One region of the Kluyvera sp. NPDC087067 genome, then DNA from elsewhere that is predicted to be linked to it. Evidence: predicted binding sites of a transcription regulator. Region 1 holds the regulator's gene; each other region holds the start of a gene.
The links. Region 1 encodes Fur, which represses iron uptake genes when iron is present. Its sites were predicted from a motif close to ATAATAATGAGAACNACTATCAA; they were not measured.
Positions count from the first base shown of each region.

Region 2: a site for Fur is predicted at 1,701-1,723, ahead of ACIPDS_RS11300 (TonB-dependent siderophore receptor). Genes of this name have one in related genera too.
Region 3: a site for Fur is predicted at 2,130-2,152, ahead of bfd (bacterioferritin-associated ferredoxin). Genes of this name have one in related genera too.

Region 1 covers NZ_JBIUZS010000004.1:395,075-399,516, forward strand. Annotated here, with positions in the region: gene chiP (chitoporin) at 1-1,017, shown strand, start outside; gene chiQ (ChiQ/YbfN family lipoprotein) at 1,068-1,409, shown strand; gene fur (ferric iron uptake transcriptional regulator) at 1,532-1,984, opposite strand; gene fldA (flavodoxin FldA) at 2,278-2,808, opposite strand; gene ybfE (LexA regulated protein) at 2,959-3,252, opposite strand; gene ybfF (esterase) at 3,383-4,147, opposite strand; gene seqA (replication initiation negative regulator SeqA) at 4,330-4,442, shown strand, end outside.
Region 2 covers NZ_JBIUZS010000003.1:535,853-540,294, forward strand. Annotated here, with positions in the region: gene emtA (membrane-bound lytic murein transglycosylase EmtA) at 1-347, shown strand, start outside; gene ACIPDS_RS11290 (flagellar brake protein) at 348-1,079, opposite strand; gene ACIPDS_RS11295 (GlsB/YeaQ/YmgE family stress response membrane protein) at 1,348-1,602, shown strand; gene ACIPDS_RS11300 (TonB-dependent siderophore receptor) at 1,752-3,854, shown strand; gene hpaX (4-hydroxyphenylacetate permease) at 3,967-4,442, opposite strand, start outside.
Region 3 covers NZ_JBIUZS010000010.1:78,124-82,565, forward strand. Annotated here, with positions in the region: gene fusA (elongation factor G) at 1-747, shown strand, start outside; gene tuf (elongation factor Tu) at 817-2,001, shown strand; gene bfd (bacterioferritin-associated ferredoxin) at 2,187-2,381, shown strand; gene bfr (bacterioferritin) at 2,454-2,930, shown strand; gene ACIPDS_RS20155 (prepilin peptidase) at 2,914-3,387, opposite strand; gene rpsJ (30S ribosomal protein S10) at 3,770-4,081, shown strand; gene rplC (50S ribosomal protein L3) at 4,114-4,442, shown strand, end outside.

The DNA of each region.
Region 1 (4,442 bases):
ATCAGCCTGTATAAAGCGGCCGCGAAATTTAAACTCGGCCCAACCTGGGCACGCGCGGGTTATATTCAGCCAACCGGTCAGACGCTGCTGGCGCCACACTGGAGCTTTATGCCAGGTACCTATCAGGGTGCTGAAGCCGGGGCAAACTTTGACTATGGCGATAATGGCGCGCTGAGCTTCTCCTACATGTGGACCAATGAGTACAAGGCGCCATGGCATCTGGAGATGGATAACTTCTATCAAAACGATAAGAAGACCAAGGTCGATTACCTGCACTCCATCGGTGCGAAATATGATTTTAAAAATGACCTGGTGCTGGAAGCGGCATTTGGTCAGGCAGAAGGCTATGTGGATCAGTACTTCGCGAAAGGGAGCTACAAGTTTGATATCCCTGGCGGCCCGCTGACCACCAGCTACCAGTTCTACGGAACGCGCGACAAAGTCAGCGACGGCGGCGTGAACGATATTTACGACGGCACCGCATGGCTGCAAGCATTAACCTTTGGCTATAAGCTCAACGAAGTTTTCGACTTCCGTCTGGAAGGGACGTGGGTGAAAGCGGATGGTCAGCAGGGCTACTTCCTGCAGCGTATGACCCCGACCTACGCGTCTTCAAACGGTCGTCTGGATATCTGGTGGGATAACCGTTCTGACTTTAACGCCAACGGCGAAAAGGCAGTGTTCTTCGGTTCCATGTATGACCTGAAAAACTGGAACCTCCCAGGCTGGGCCATCGGTGCGTCTTACGTCTATGCATGGGATGCGAAACCAGCGACCTGGCAGATCAACCCAGATGCCTACTACGACAAGAACAACACCATCAAAGAGTCTGCGTACAGCCTCGACATGATGTACACCGTTCAGGAAGGTCGTGCGAAGGGGACATTGTTCAAACTGCACTTCACGCAATACGACAACCACTCCGATATCCCAAGCTGGGGCGGTGGTTACGGCAACATCTTCCAGGATGAGCGCGACGTGAAATTCATGATGATCGCACCGTTCACTATTTTCTGATGCAGGATGCGGCAGGGGGAAACCTCTGCCGCTGCTAAGAGGCCCGTCGTATGAAAAAACTGATTATTGTCGCCTTAATGGCTACCGGCCTGACCGCCTGCGGGCAGTCAACTTCACCGGCACCGAAAGAAGATAGCAAACTCAAGGATGCCTACAGCGCCTGTATTAACACCGCGCAGGGGAATCCCGATAAAATTGAAGCCTGTCAGAGCGTGCTGAACGTCCTGCGTCAGGATAAGAAGCACGAACAATTTGCCAATCAGGAAAGCGTGCGCGTGCTGGATTATCAGCAGTGCATTCAGGCCCGCAAAACGGGTAACGATCAGGCGGTTGCTGCCCGTTGTGATAAAATCTGGCAGGAAATTCGCAGCAATAATACGCCACAAAAATAAAATAAACCGAACGCTGATAACTGAAAAAACCGCTGCTTGCAGCGGTTTTTTTATGGCGCCAGCCTAACGACAGGCAAAAAAAAACCAGCTCGCAATGGCTGGCTTTTTACGAAAGCAGAAAATTACTTTTCGATGATTTCGTGAGCGTTTTCATCTTCGCGGCAATCGCCTTCAGCGCAGTGACCGTAAAGATAAAGACTGTGGTTAGTTAAGCGGATGCCATGCTTGGTCGCAATTTCACGCTGACGCGCTTCAATGGAATCGTCGCTAAACTCGATAACCTTGCCGCAGTCGAGGCAGATCAGGTGATCGTGGTGATGCTGCTGGGTCAGTTCGAAAACGGATTTGCCGCCTTCAAAATTATGGCGTGTCACAATGCCAGCATCATCAAATTGGTTAAGAACACGGTAAACCGTGGCGAGGCCAATCTCTTCACCCATGTCGATCAGGCGTTTGTATAAGTCTTCCGCGCTGACATGGTGGTTATCAGGTTCCTGAAGAACTTCGAGAATCTTCAACCGTGGAAGTGTGACTTTCAGGCCAGCCTTCTTTAGTGCGGTATTATTGTCAGTCATGCGGAATCTGTCCTGTTGCTAAACGATTAACTTCCATCAGCGAAAGTTTCACAGAGAATGCACCCGAATTAATGCGTCTCATTATAGAATGCCCCTGGCAAAATGAAAACAGCAAGACTCGGGTCAGCTAAGCTTTCAAAAACGAGGCTTCATCGACAAATCAGGCGATGGAACAACGCTAAATCAGAAGATATTGTACAGGTATGTGGCAAAAAGTTAAAAAAATGTAGCTATTAATTTGATTGCTTTTACCTATTAATGAGGCGCGATTATATTATCGCGCCTCATTTGCATCAGGCGTTTTTGATTTCATCCAGGTGCAGTTCTTCTGCCACCTGCTTAACCCACTTCTCAACGCGCTCAGCGGTCAGTTCTGGCTGGCGATCTTCATCAATGGCCAGGCCCACAAAGTGATCGTCATCGGCAAGGCCTTTAGACGCTTCGAAGTGGTAACCCGCAGTAGGCCAATGGCCGACGATGGTCGCACCGCGTGGTTCGATAATATCGCGGATGGTGCCAAGCGCATCACAGAAGTATTCAGCATAGTCTTCCTGGTCGCCACAGCCGAACAGCGCAACCAGTTTACCATTGAAATCAACTTCTTCCAGCGTCGGGAAGAAATCATCCCAGTCACACTGTGCTTCGCCGTAGTACCAGGTTGGGATACCCAGCAGCAGAATATCGAAGGCCGCCAGGTCTTCTTTGCTGCTCTTGGCAATGTCGTGTACTTCAGCGACATCTTTGCCAAGCTGTTTTTGAATCATTTTTGCGATATTTTCGGTATTACCGGTATCGCTACCGAAGAAGATGCCAACGATTGCCATGAGTAAAATAACCTCTTGAAACTTAATGAGATGGTGGTGGATTATTGCCCACAGATAAGGGCAATCATAGCAGAACAGAGAAGGGTGCGGAAACAGCAATCGTGCCGTACTGCACACTCTGCTACATGAAAGTGTGTTTTGGGGGGATTTTCAGACTTTCCCCTGTCCGTGCAGCAGCGCAAGCTGACTCATCAACATTTCTTCGATAAGTTCGCTGCGGCTCATATCACGGGCAGTCGCCAGTTCGTTGAGCGCATCAACGGCCTCGACGTTCAGCTTTAGCTCAACGCGCTTCAGCCCGCGAACCTTGTCGCGTTTTAACTGATTGCGCTTGTTGATGCGGAGCTGTTCGTCACGCGAAAGCGGATTGGTTTTTGGTCTTCCCGGCCGACGCTCATTTGCGAACAAATCTAGTGTCGTACGGTCCGTTTGTTCTTTTGCCATGGTTCTGAGTGACTTCGGGGAAAACAAGCTACCGGGCAGCGCCCGATGCAGACAGCGCGCAATCATACATCAGTGGAACCCGCACGCCAACGACCGCGGCTATTCTGGCGCGCGGTCGTTGCATTTTTAATCACTCTGCGAGGTAGCGGCGAATCGCGCGCAGTACCGCGTCAGGTTTTTCGGCGTGAACCCAATGCCCGGCACCGGCAATAACGTGCGCTTTGGCCTGCGGGAATTGCGCCAGTAAGTCGTCGCGATAGGCTTCGGTGACGTACGGCGAATTGCCGCCGGGAATAAACAGAGCAGGGTGGTCCCACGCGGGAATGGTTTCCCAGCCGACGATATTGGCGTATTGCTCCCACAGCACCGGGACGTTAAAGCGCCACGCGCCGTCGACAAACGATTTCAACAGGAACTGAATCACGCCTTCTTCATTTAAGAACTCACGCATCACCGTGGCGGCCTGCTGGCGCGTGGCTACGCCCGCATTGGTGACAGCATTAATCGCGGCGAAAATTTCGTCATGGCGGCGGACGTGATAATTCACCGGAGCAATATCAATCGCCACCAGATGGTCAATACGATCCGGGGCCAGCGCCGTTAGCGCCATGACCGCTTTGCCGCCCATCGAGTGGCCGATAACCGTGGCCTTCTCAATATTGTGCGCGTCGAGGGTATCCACAAGATCCTGCGCCATCGCGGGATAGTTCATCTCCTCAGAACGCGGCGATAATCCGTGGTTACGCATATCGACCTGGAGAATATCGTGGTCAGAAACCAGATCGCGGGCGAGGATCCCCAGATTGTCCAGACTGCCAAACAGGCCGTGAACGAGAACGATGGGGGAATTATTGTGCAGGTTTTGTGCAGATTGCGCTCGGACATTCAATTTCATAGCAAAGTTCTTTTTTTCGCGTTGTCGGGTTAGGGTATCATGTTGGACATTCTAACGCTCAGGGGCAAGTCGGGAACTCATCCTAATTTTGCCGTCTTCCTGGTTTGGCGCTACCCGCTGTTGGGTTTTGACTTTATAATCCCAATGAATTGTATTCAGAAAAATTATCGCACCGGATTAAGATGAAAACGATCGAAGTTGATGACGAGCTCTATCGCTATATTGCGGCTCACACTCTGCACATTGGCGAGAGCGCGTCCGACATTTTACGGCGTATGTTGAAATTCTCCGCCGC
Region 2 (4,442 bases), on a different contig from region 1:
GGCTGGATGTATATCGTCATATGGGCTGGAGCGGACAACCCTCCACCAGTGAGCTGAAAAACCCGGAGCGTAATATTTCCATGGGGGCCGCTTACCTGAGCATTCTGGAACACGGATCGCTTGCGGGAATTAACGATCCTGAGGTGATGCAATATGCGCTGATGGTCTCCTATGCAAACGGAGCGGGGGCGCTGTTACGAACCTTCTCATCAAATCGGAAAAAGGCGATAGAAGAGATTAACGATCTGGACGCGGATGAGTTCTTCGACCATGTGGTGAGAAATCATCCCGCACCTCAGGCTCCGCGCTATATCTGGAAAGTGAAGAAAGCGATGGACGCGATGTAATCAGCGGACATTATTCGCCCGTTCCCGCGCCTCACGCTCCAGCGAGAAAATAATTCGCTGGAGCGTGCGCTCAAGCACCGGATTCATATGCAGAAAACGAAAGCTTAGACGCGGAGTGGCAATCGTTTCGCCTTTACTATCCACCACTTTACGCTCGCTAATGGCGAGTAGCTCAACATCGCAGCGAAATCTTCCCCATTGCCCCATATCAAGCTCAATCTCTTTAAGCTGTAAACCCGGCACCAGGCTTTCTGCCGGCGGGGCATCCAGCAGCGCGCCCATACCGCCTAAAGATAAATCAAACAGCCGGAAGCGCAGCGTGCTTTTATCTGCCAGCGTGGCTTTGCCAAAATAGGGGGGATGCAGCGGCGCGGAAATGCGGAAATATTCGCGGCGCTGGATGCACCATACCGCGGGCGGTGTGGGCATCACAAAGGCGGGCAGACCTTGATAATTCTCGATCTGCATGTGCGGCACCGTAAACTCAATTTTTGCGCCGTTCGTCTCGGCGACCATAGCGATATTCCTCGCCGTTACCGCCGCGTTGTTATCATCTTCACGGCTACCAAAGTCGATAACCAGACGCTGCTGGGTCACTTCCAGAATACGGCTAATAAACTGCCTCGATGCCCAACTCACGCGCAGTGCCGCGTTATTGTGTTGCAGATCGCGAAGGACATTTAATACCGCTAACGGATTTTGCTTAAGAAATTGTGCGTTGTGCTCACTCACCGGCAAGGGCTCCAGAATGGCAGATTCTTAAATCACTATCGGCGTCGAATAAAAGAACTTCAGCACCTTAGCGAAAAAACCTGGCACGCCTACTGCTTTCGGTAGTTTGTGGCGCTTAAGACAGTGCTTATGTCAAAATTCGTATTTTTCCGCATAAAATATCATCGTCTTACCAGGTATTTTAAGAACAATTACCTATACTTGAAACATTAGCGGCGCAGAATGACGGCGCTATTTATTGATGTTAATGGAACTAAGAGGTGGGAAAATGGGTATTATTGCGTGGATTATTTTTGGTCTTATTGCCGGTGTGATTGCGAAAATGCTGATGCCGGGACGTGATGGGGGGGGCTTCTTTCTCACCTGTATCCTCGGGATTGTTGGTGCGGTAGTAGGCGGCTGGCTGGCGACCACATTTGGTCTGGGCGGCAGCGTCAGTGGTTTTAACCTGCACAGCTTCCTCGTCGCCGTTGTCGGCGCAATTGTGGTGCTGGCGGTATTCCGCTTAATTCGCCGCGATTAAATGTTTCAGACGGCCCCGTCCGGGGCCGTTTCACTTTCTCAAAAGCGTTAACTCCATCACATTTTTATACCCCTTCTTATTTTGGTGTTGAATTGCAAACAGCAATGATAATAATTATCGTTCTCTGATTTGCATTGAGCACAACCATAATGAAAAAAACAGGTTTTCGCGTTTGTACGCTTTCCGGGATGATTGCGTTAGCGCTTTCCACGCAGGGGCATGCCCAAGAGTCCACGATGGTGGTTACCGCATCGGGCGAGGGCAGTGAGCTAGCGGGCTGGACCAACAGCGCGACTAAATCGGCGGTGGCGGAAAGTAAAACGCCACAGGTGATAAACACCCTAAGCCAGCATGAAATCAGCCAGCGTCACGCCACCTCAATCAACGAAGTGCTTCGTTATGCGCCGGGCGTTTCAACCGAGACGCGCGGTAGCACGAGCTATATGAGCGAATATAAAATTCGCGGCTTCACCGTCGACAACGAATTCTACAATGGCCTGCAGCTGCCGTATAACGTGACCGGGAATACCAAAGCGCGTATCGACCCGCTGTTGATTGACAGCGTCGATATCCTGAAAGGGCCATCTTCCGTGCTCTATGGCAACGGCTCGCCGGGCGGGCTGGTGAATATTCAGGGTAAAAAACCGCAGACCACGCCGCGCACGGAAATGGGCTTCAATACCGGCACGCGCAACCTCAAAGAGGGGTATCTCGACTCTACCGGCCAGATTAGCGACAGCGACTGGAGCTATCGTCTATTGGGCAAAGCGACGGAAGGCGATGATCAACCGCACACCACTCGCTATGAGGATTATCTGGTGGCGCCAAGCGTCACCTGGCAGCCGAGCGATAAAACGCGCTTAACCCTCGATGCGCTGGCACAAAACACGCCAAGCCTGACGCCGTCGAACCCCCTGCCGCTTTCATATTTGCGCTCCAGTTATGCCAACAAGCGCGATTTTGCGGGTGACAAATGGAGCGGTTTTAAGCAGCGTCAATGGATGATCGGCTACAGCTTCGAACATGAATTTGATAGCGGCTGGGGGATCACCCAGAAAGCGCGTTACTTTGATATTGATACCCATCAGCAAAGTATCTACTCCACCGGTAACGCGGGAAACCCGGTTTATGAGCTCAACCGTTTTGCCTATACCACCAATGAGGATCTGCACAGTTTCAACATTGATAACCAGGTGACACGTACCGTCGCTTTGGGCGACTGGCAGCATCACCTATTGGCCGGGTTTGACTATCAGAAACTCAATTCACATTACGATTATGATTATGCATCGGCAACACCTGGCATCGATATGCGTAACCCGAATTACGGATTAGTGAATGAAGATGCGCTGGGGCTTTATACCGCGCAGAAAAACCGTCTTTCCTATAATCAGAAAGGGTACTACTTGCAGGATCAGGTCGCCTACGGTGGCCTGAATATCCTCGCCAGCCTGCGCTATGACGATTACCAGTCCGGCACCACTGATTATCTTAATAGCGATAAAAAAGAGTGGATTTCGCAAGACCGCGTCACCAAGCGACTGGGTGCGCTGTATGCTTTTGACAACGGAATATCGCCATTTATCAGCTACTCCGAAGGCTTCAAACCGGTCTCACCCGCGCGCGGGCTGACGGCAGAACAGGTGAAACCCACCACCAGCAAGCAGGTGGAAGGCGGGGTGAAATATCTGCTGGCCGATTATGCGACCACCTTTACCGCGTCGGTGTTTAATATTCGGCAGAAAAACGTGTTGAGTGCGGACCCAAGCTTTACCTATCGTCAGACCGGGGAGATTGAGTCGAAGGGTGCGGAGCTGTCGGCTATCAGCCGTCCGACCGACAACATCAACCTGATCGCGAATTATGCCTACACGCATGCCATCAATACCAAAGATGAAAGCTATCAGGGTAAACGCCCGACGCAGGTGCCGGAAAATGCCTTCAACCTGTGGGGGGATTATACCTTTGACCAGAGTCTGGTGCGTGGGCTGACGGTCGGAGCCGGGGTGCGTTATACCGGGCCGATGGAGATTTCACCGAATAATGATGAAGGGAAACTGGGTGGCACCACGCAGTATGATATGTCGGTTTCATACGATATGTCTGCCGTGGACAGCAGCCTGAACGGACTGGTGCTCAAAGCCAGCGCTCAGAACCTGACCAACAAAGAGACCTTAACCTGCTATGACAGCACCAACTGCTGGATTGGCCGTGACCGTACGGTGCAGGTTGGAGCAAGTTACACCTTCTAATAAGCGGGTAATACCCCTGTAGGCCGGATAAGCGCAGCGCCATCCGGCAAGGTGCCGCACGACGCCGGATGGCGCTGCGCTTATCCGGCCTACAATTGGTATTAAAGAGTCATTACGCCGACTCCGGTGAAGCGCCGGTGCGAGCAATCGGCTTCACGACCGCTTTCATCGGAATAAACGCCACAATAATCGCCCCCAGCACCAGGAACCCGGCCACCATATAGATGCCCGCGTTAAAGCTGCCGGTGACATCTTTCATCCAGCCCATCAGCAGCGGCCCCAGCGCCGCGCCGGTCATGCCGGTGCCGTTTATCACCGCGATTCCCAGCGCTCGGGCACGCAGCGACATCACTCTGTCCGGCGTCGTCCAGAAGATCACCATCGCCGCAAATGCCCCCATCGATGCCATCACGATACCGGTAAATTGTAGTTGCGGATTCACGCTGGTGGCGGTCAACATCCAGCCGACGGAGGCAAACAAATACGGCAGCAGGGTGTGCAGCTTGCGTTCATTGTGGCGGTCGGAACGCTTACTCCACCAAATCATCCCGATAATGGTACACACCTGCGGAATGGCGCTCAGTAAAC
Region 3 (4,442 bases), on a different contig from region 1:
ATTATCGCCGGTATGGGTGAACTGCACCTCGACATCATCGTTGACCGCATGAAGCGTGAATTCAACGTTGAAGCGAACGTCGGTAAACCTCAGGTTGCTTACCGTGAAGCGATTCGCGCGAAAGTTACCGATATCGAAGGTAAACACGCTAAGCAGTCTGGTGGTCGCGGTCAGTATGGTCATGTTGTTATCGACATGTACCCACTGGAGCCGGGTTCAAACCCGAAAGGCTACGAGTTCATCAACGACATCAAAGGTGGTGTAATTCCTGGCGAATACATCCCTGCCGTTGATAAAGGCATCCAGGAACAGCTGAAATCTGGCCCACTGGCTGGTTACCCGGTTGTTGATCTGGGCGTGCGTCTGCACTTCGGTTCTTACCACGACGTTGACTCCTCTGAGCTGGCGTTTAAACTGGCAGCTTCTATCGCCTTCAAAGATGGCTTTAAGAAAGCAAAACCAGTTCTGCTTGAGCCTATCATGAAGGTTGAAGTAGAAACTCCAGAAGAGAACACTGGTGACGTTATCGGTGACCTTAGCCGTCGTCGTGGTCAGCTGAAAGGTCAGGAATCTAACGCTACTGGTGTTCAGATTCATGCTGAAGTTCCGCTGTCTGAAATGTTTGGTTATGCAACTCAACTGCGTTCACTGACCAAAGGTCGTGCTTCTTACTCCATGGAGTTCCTGAAGTATGATGATGCGCCGAACAACGTTGCTCAGGCCGTAATTGAAGCCCGTGGTAAATAAGCCACAGGATTAAAACCCAAATCCCGTGCTCTCTCCAAAGGGGAGAGCACTATAGTAAGGAATATAGCCGTGTCTAAAGAAAAATTTGAACGTACAAAACCGCACGTCAACGTCGGCACCATCGGCCACGTTGACCACGGTAAAACTACTCTGACTGCTGCAATCACCACCGTTCTGGCTAAAACCTACGGCGGCGCTGCTCGTGCTTTCGACCAGATCGATAACGCACCAGAAGAAAAAGCTCGTGGTATCACCATCAACACTTCCCACGTTGAATATGACACCCCGACTCGCCACTACGCACACGTAGACTGCCCAGGCCACGCCGACTATGTTAAAAACATGATCACCGGTGCTGCGCAGATGGACGGCGCGATCCTGGTTGTTGCTGCAACTGATGGCCCTATGCCACAGACTCGTGAGCACATCCTGCTGGGTCGTCAGGTAGGCGTTCCTTACATCATCGTGTTCCTGAACAAATGTGACATGGTTGATGACGAAGAGCTGCTGGAACTGGTAGAAATGGAAGTTCGTGAACTTCTGTCTCAGTACGATTTCCCAGGCGACGACACTCCTATCGTTCGTGGTTCAGCGCTGAAAGCACTGGAAGGCGAAGCAGAGTGGGAAGCAAAAATCATCGAACTGGCTGGCTTCCTGGATTCTTACATCCCAGAACCAGAGCGTGCGATTGACAAGCCGTTCCTGCTGCCTATCGAAGACGTATTCTCTATCTCCGGTCGTGGTACTGTTGTTACCGGTCGTGTAGAGCGCGGTATCATCAAAGTTGGTGAAGAAGTTGAAATCGTTGGTATCAAAGATACTGCGAAATCTACCTGTACCGGCGTTGAAATGTTCCGTAAGCTGCTGGACGAAGGTCGTGCAGGCGAGAACTGCGGCGTTCTGCTGCGTGGTATCAAGCGTGAAGAAATCCAGCGTGGCCAGGTTCTGGCTAAGCCGGGTTCAATCAAGCCACACACCAAGTTCGAATCTGAAGTGTACATCCTGTCCAAAGACGAAGGCGGCCGTCATACTCCGTTCTTCAAAGGCTACCGTCCACAGTTCTACTTCCGTACTACTGACGTGACTGGTACCATCGAACTGCCAGAAGGCGTTGAGATGGTAATGCCGGGCGACAACATCAAAATGGTTGTTACCCTGATCCACCCAATCGCGATGGATGACGGTCTGCGTTTCGCAATCCGTGAAGGCGGCCGTACTGTAGGTGCGGGCGTTGTTGCTAAAGTAATGAGCTAATTATTTAATAATTAGTTTTGAGCTTAAAAAGGGTGCTTCGGCACCCTTTTTGCTTTTTTAAACATTATTATCTGTACATATTCCGCACTATTTGTTCTCTTAATTCACCCAATCCTTAGTAGTTGTCTATTGTAATCATAATTATTCTCAATTACACTTTGTTCAGAAATTGAACGGGAGTGGTTATGTACGTTTGTTTATGTAATGGCGTCAGCGATAAAAAAATTCGCCAGGCGGTACGCCAGTTTCATCCGCAGTCTTTCCAGCAATTACGAAAATGCATTCCTATTGGAAATCAATGTGGTAAGTGCGTTCGTGCGGCGCGAGAAGTCATGGAAGATGAATTAATGCAAATGCCAGAGTTCAAAGAGATCGCCTGACCGCAATTTCTTTTTTTGACATCCCGGTAGCCCGATCTACGCTTCAATAAGTGGAAGCGGAGGGTCTATATAATGAAAGGTGATGTTAAGATTATAAATTATCTCAATAAATTATTGGGAAATGAGCTTGTCGCAATAAACCAATACTTTCTCCACGCGAGAATGTTCAAAAACTGGGGCCTTATGCGCCTCAATGATATCGAGTATCACGAATCCATTGATGAAATGAAGCACGCCGATTTGTACATCGAGCGAATTCTTTTCCTTGAAGGGATCCCTAATCTACAAGACCTGGGTAAATTACACATCGGCGAAGATGTTGAAGAGATGCTGCAATCTGACCTCAGGTTGGAATTAGACGGGGCTAAAGATCTGCGGGAAGCCATCGCTTATGCCGACAGCGTTCACGACTACGTGAGCCGCGATATGCTGATAACGATCCTCACCGAGGAAGAGCATCATATTGACTGGCTGGAAACGGAACTCGAACTCATTGGCAAAATTGGTCTGCAGAACTACCTGCAATCCCAGATTAAAGTCGCAGACTAACAACCGAGAAGCCTGCCAATATAAAACCCGCTGCTCCCATAAATGGACCAAATGGCAGTGGGTTTTTTATCTCCGTCATCGATCGTCGAGACAACGCTTTACCCATCAGAAAAGCCCACGCTAGCACGCTTGCCATCAGCAGTAATAGCGGGAGCTGCTGCCAGCCATGCCATGCTCCAAGAGCCGCCAGGTACTTCACGTCTCCATATCCTAATCCTTCGTAGCCCCGAATCAGTCGATAACCCCAATAGAGAAACGCCAGAATGGAGTAACCAGCAATAGCGCCCCAGAGTGCATCACTGATGTGGGTCGGATTAAGGCACAGCTGATATAGCAGGCCAAGCCACAGCAATGGGCAGGTTAACCGGTCTGGCAATAACCCGGTTCGCGCGTCATGCCTGCATAAGGCTGCGCTTAGCGATGTATAAAGGATAAAGAAGGGGAGCGCACTCAATATCATTGTCATGTTACCTGTCAATTCACTGGATATCAGTTTGTCGACAGGCAGGGGAGGGGGCAAAGGCCGAGAATACCCTTTGCGAGGCGGCTTCCAGGAAATGACATCTCGTTGCACTAAATTTTGAGCCGCACGCGTGAAAGTGCACACTGTCGTGTGGGTAATTTATAAACACGGCTTGCTTCATGTGGCTATTTGTGTATAATGCGCGGGCTTGTCTAATATTGACAGCGGTTCGATATGAGCCACCGGTCCTGCGAAAGCGGTACCAGACAATGTTCCCAATCGGGGAACTCTGTAAGAACGGTTACACTCTCCCATCAATCGTAATGGGTTTGAGGAGTAACTATTTCGTCTATAAAATAATTGGAGCTCTGGTCTCATGCAGAACCAAAGAATCCGTATCCGTTTGAAAGCGTTTGATCATCGTCTGATCGATCAATCAACCGCGGAAATCGTCGAGACTGCTAAGCGCACTGGTGCGCAAGTCCGTGGTCCGATCCCGCTGCCGACCCGCAAAGAGCGTTTCACCGTTCTGATCTCTCCGCACGTCAACAAAGACGCGCGTGATCAGTACGAGATCCGTACTCACAAGCGTCTGGTTGACATCGTTGAGCCAACTGAAAAAACCGTTGATGCTCTGATGCGTCTGGACCTGGCTGCCGGTGTAGACGTGCAGATCAGCCTGGGTTAATCAGGTCATCGAGCGATTGAGAGGTTGATACAATGATTGGTTTAGTCGGTAAAAAAGTGGGTATGACCCGCATCTTCACTGAAGATGGCGTATCTATCCCAGTAACCGTAATCGAAGTCGAAGCAAACCGTGTTACTCAGATCAAAGATCTGGCTAACGATGGATACCGCGCTGTTCAGGTGACCACTGGGGCTAAAAAAGCTAACCGTGTAACCAAGCCGGAAGCTGGCCACTTTGCTAAAGCTGGCGTAGAAGCTGGTCGCGGCCTGTGGGAGTTCCGTCTGGCAGATGGTGAAGAATACACCGTTGGTCAGAACATTAGCGTTGAACTGTTTGCTGACGTTAAAAAAGTTGACGTAAC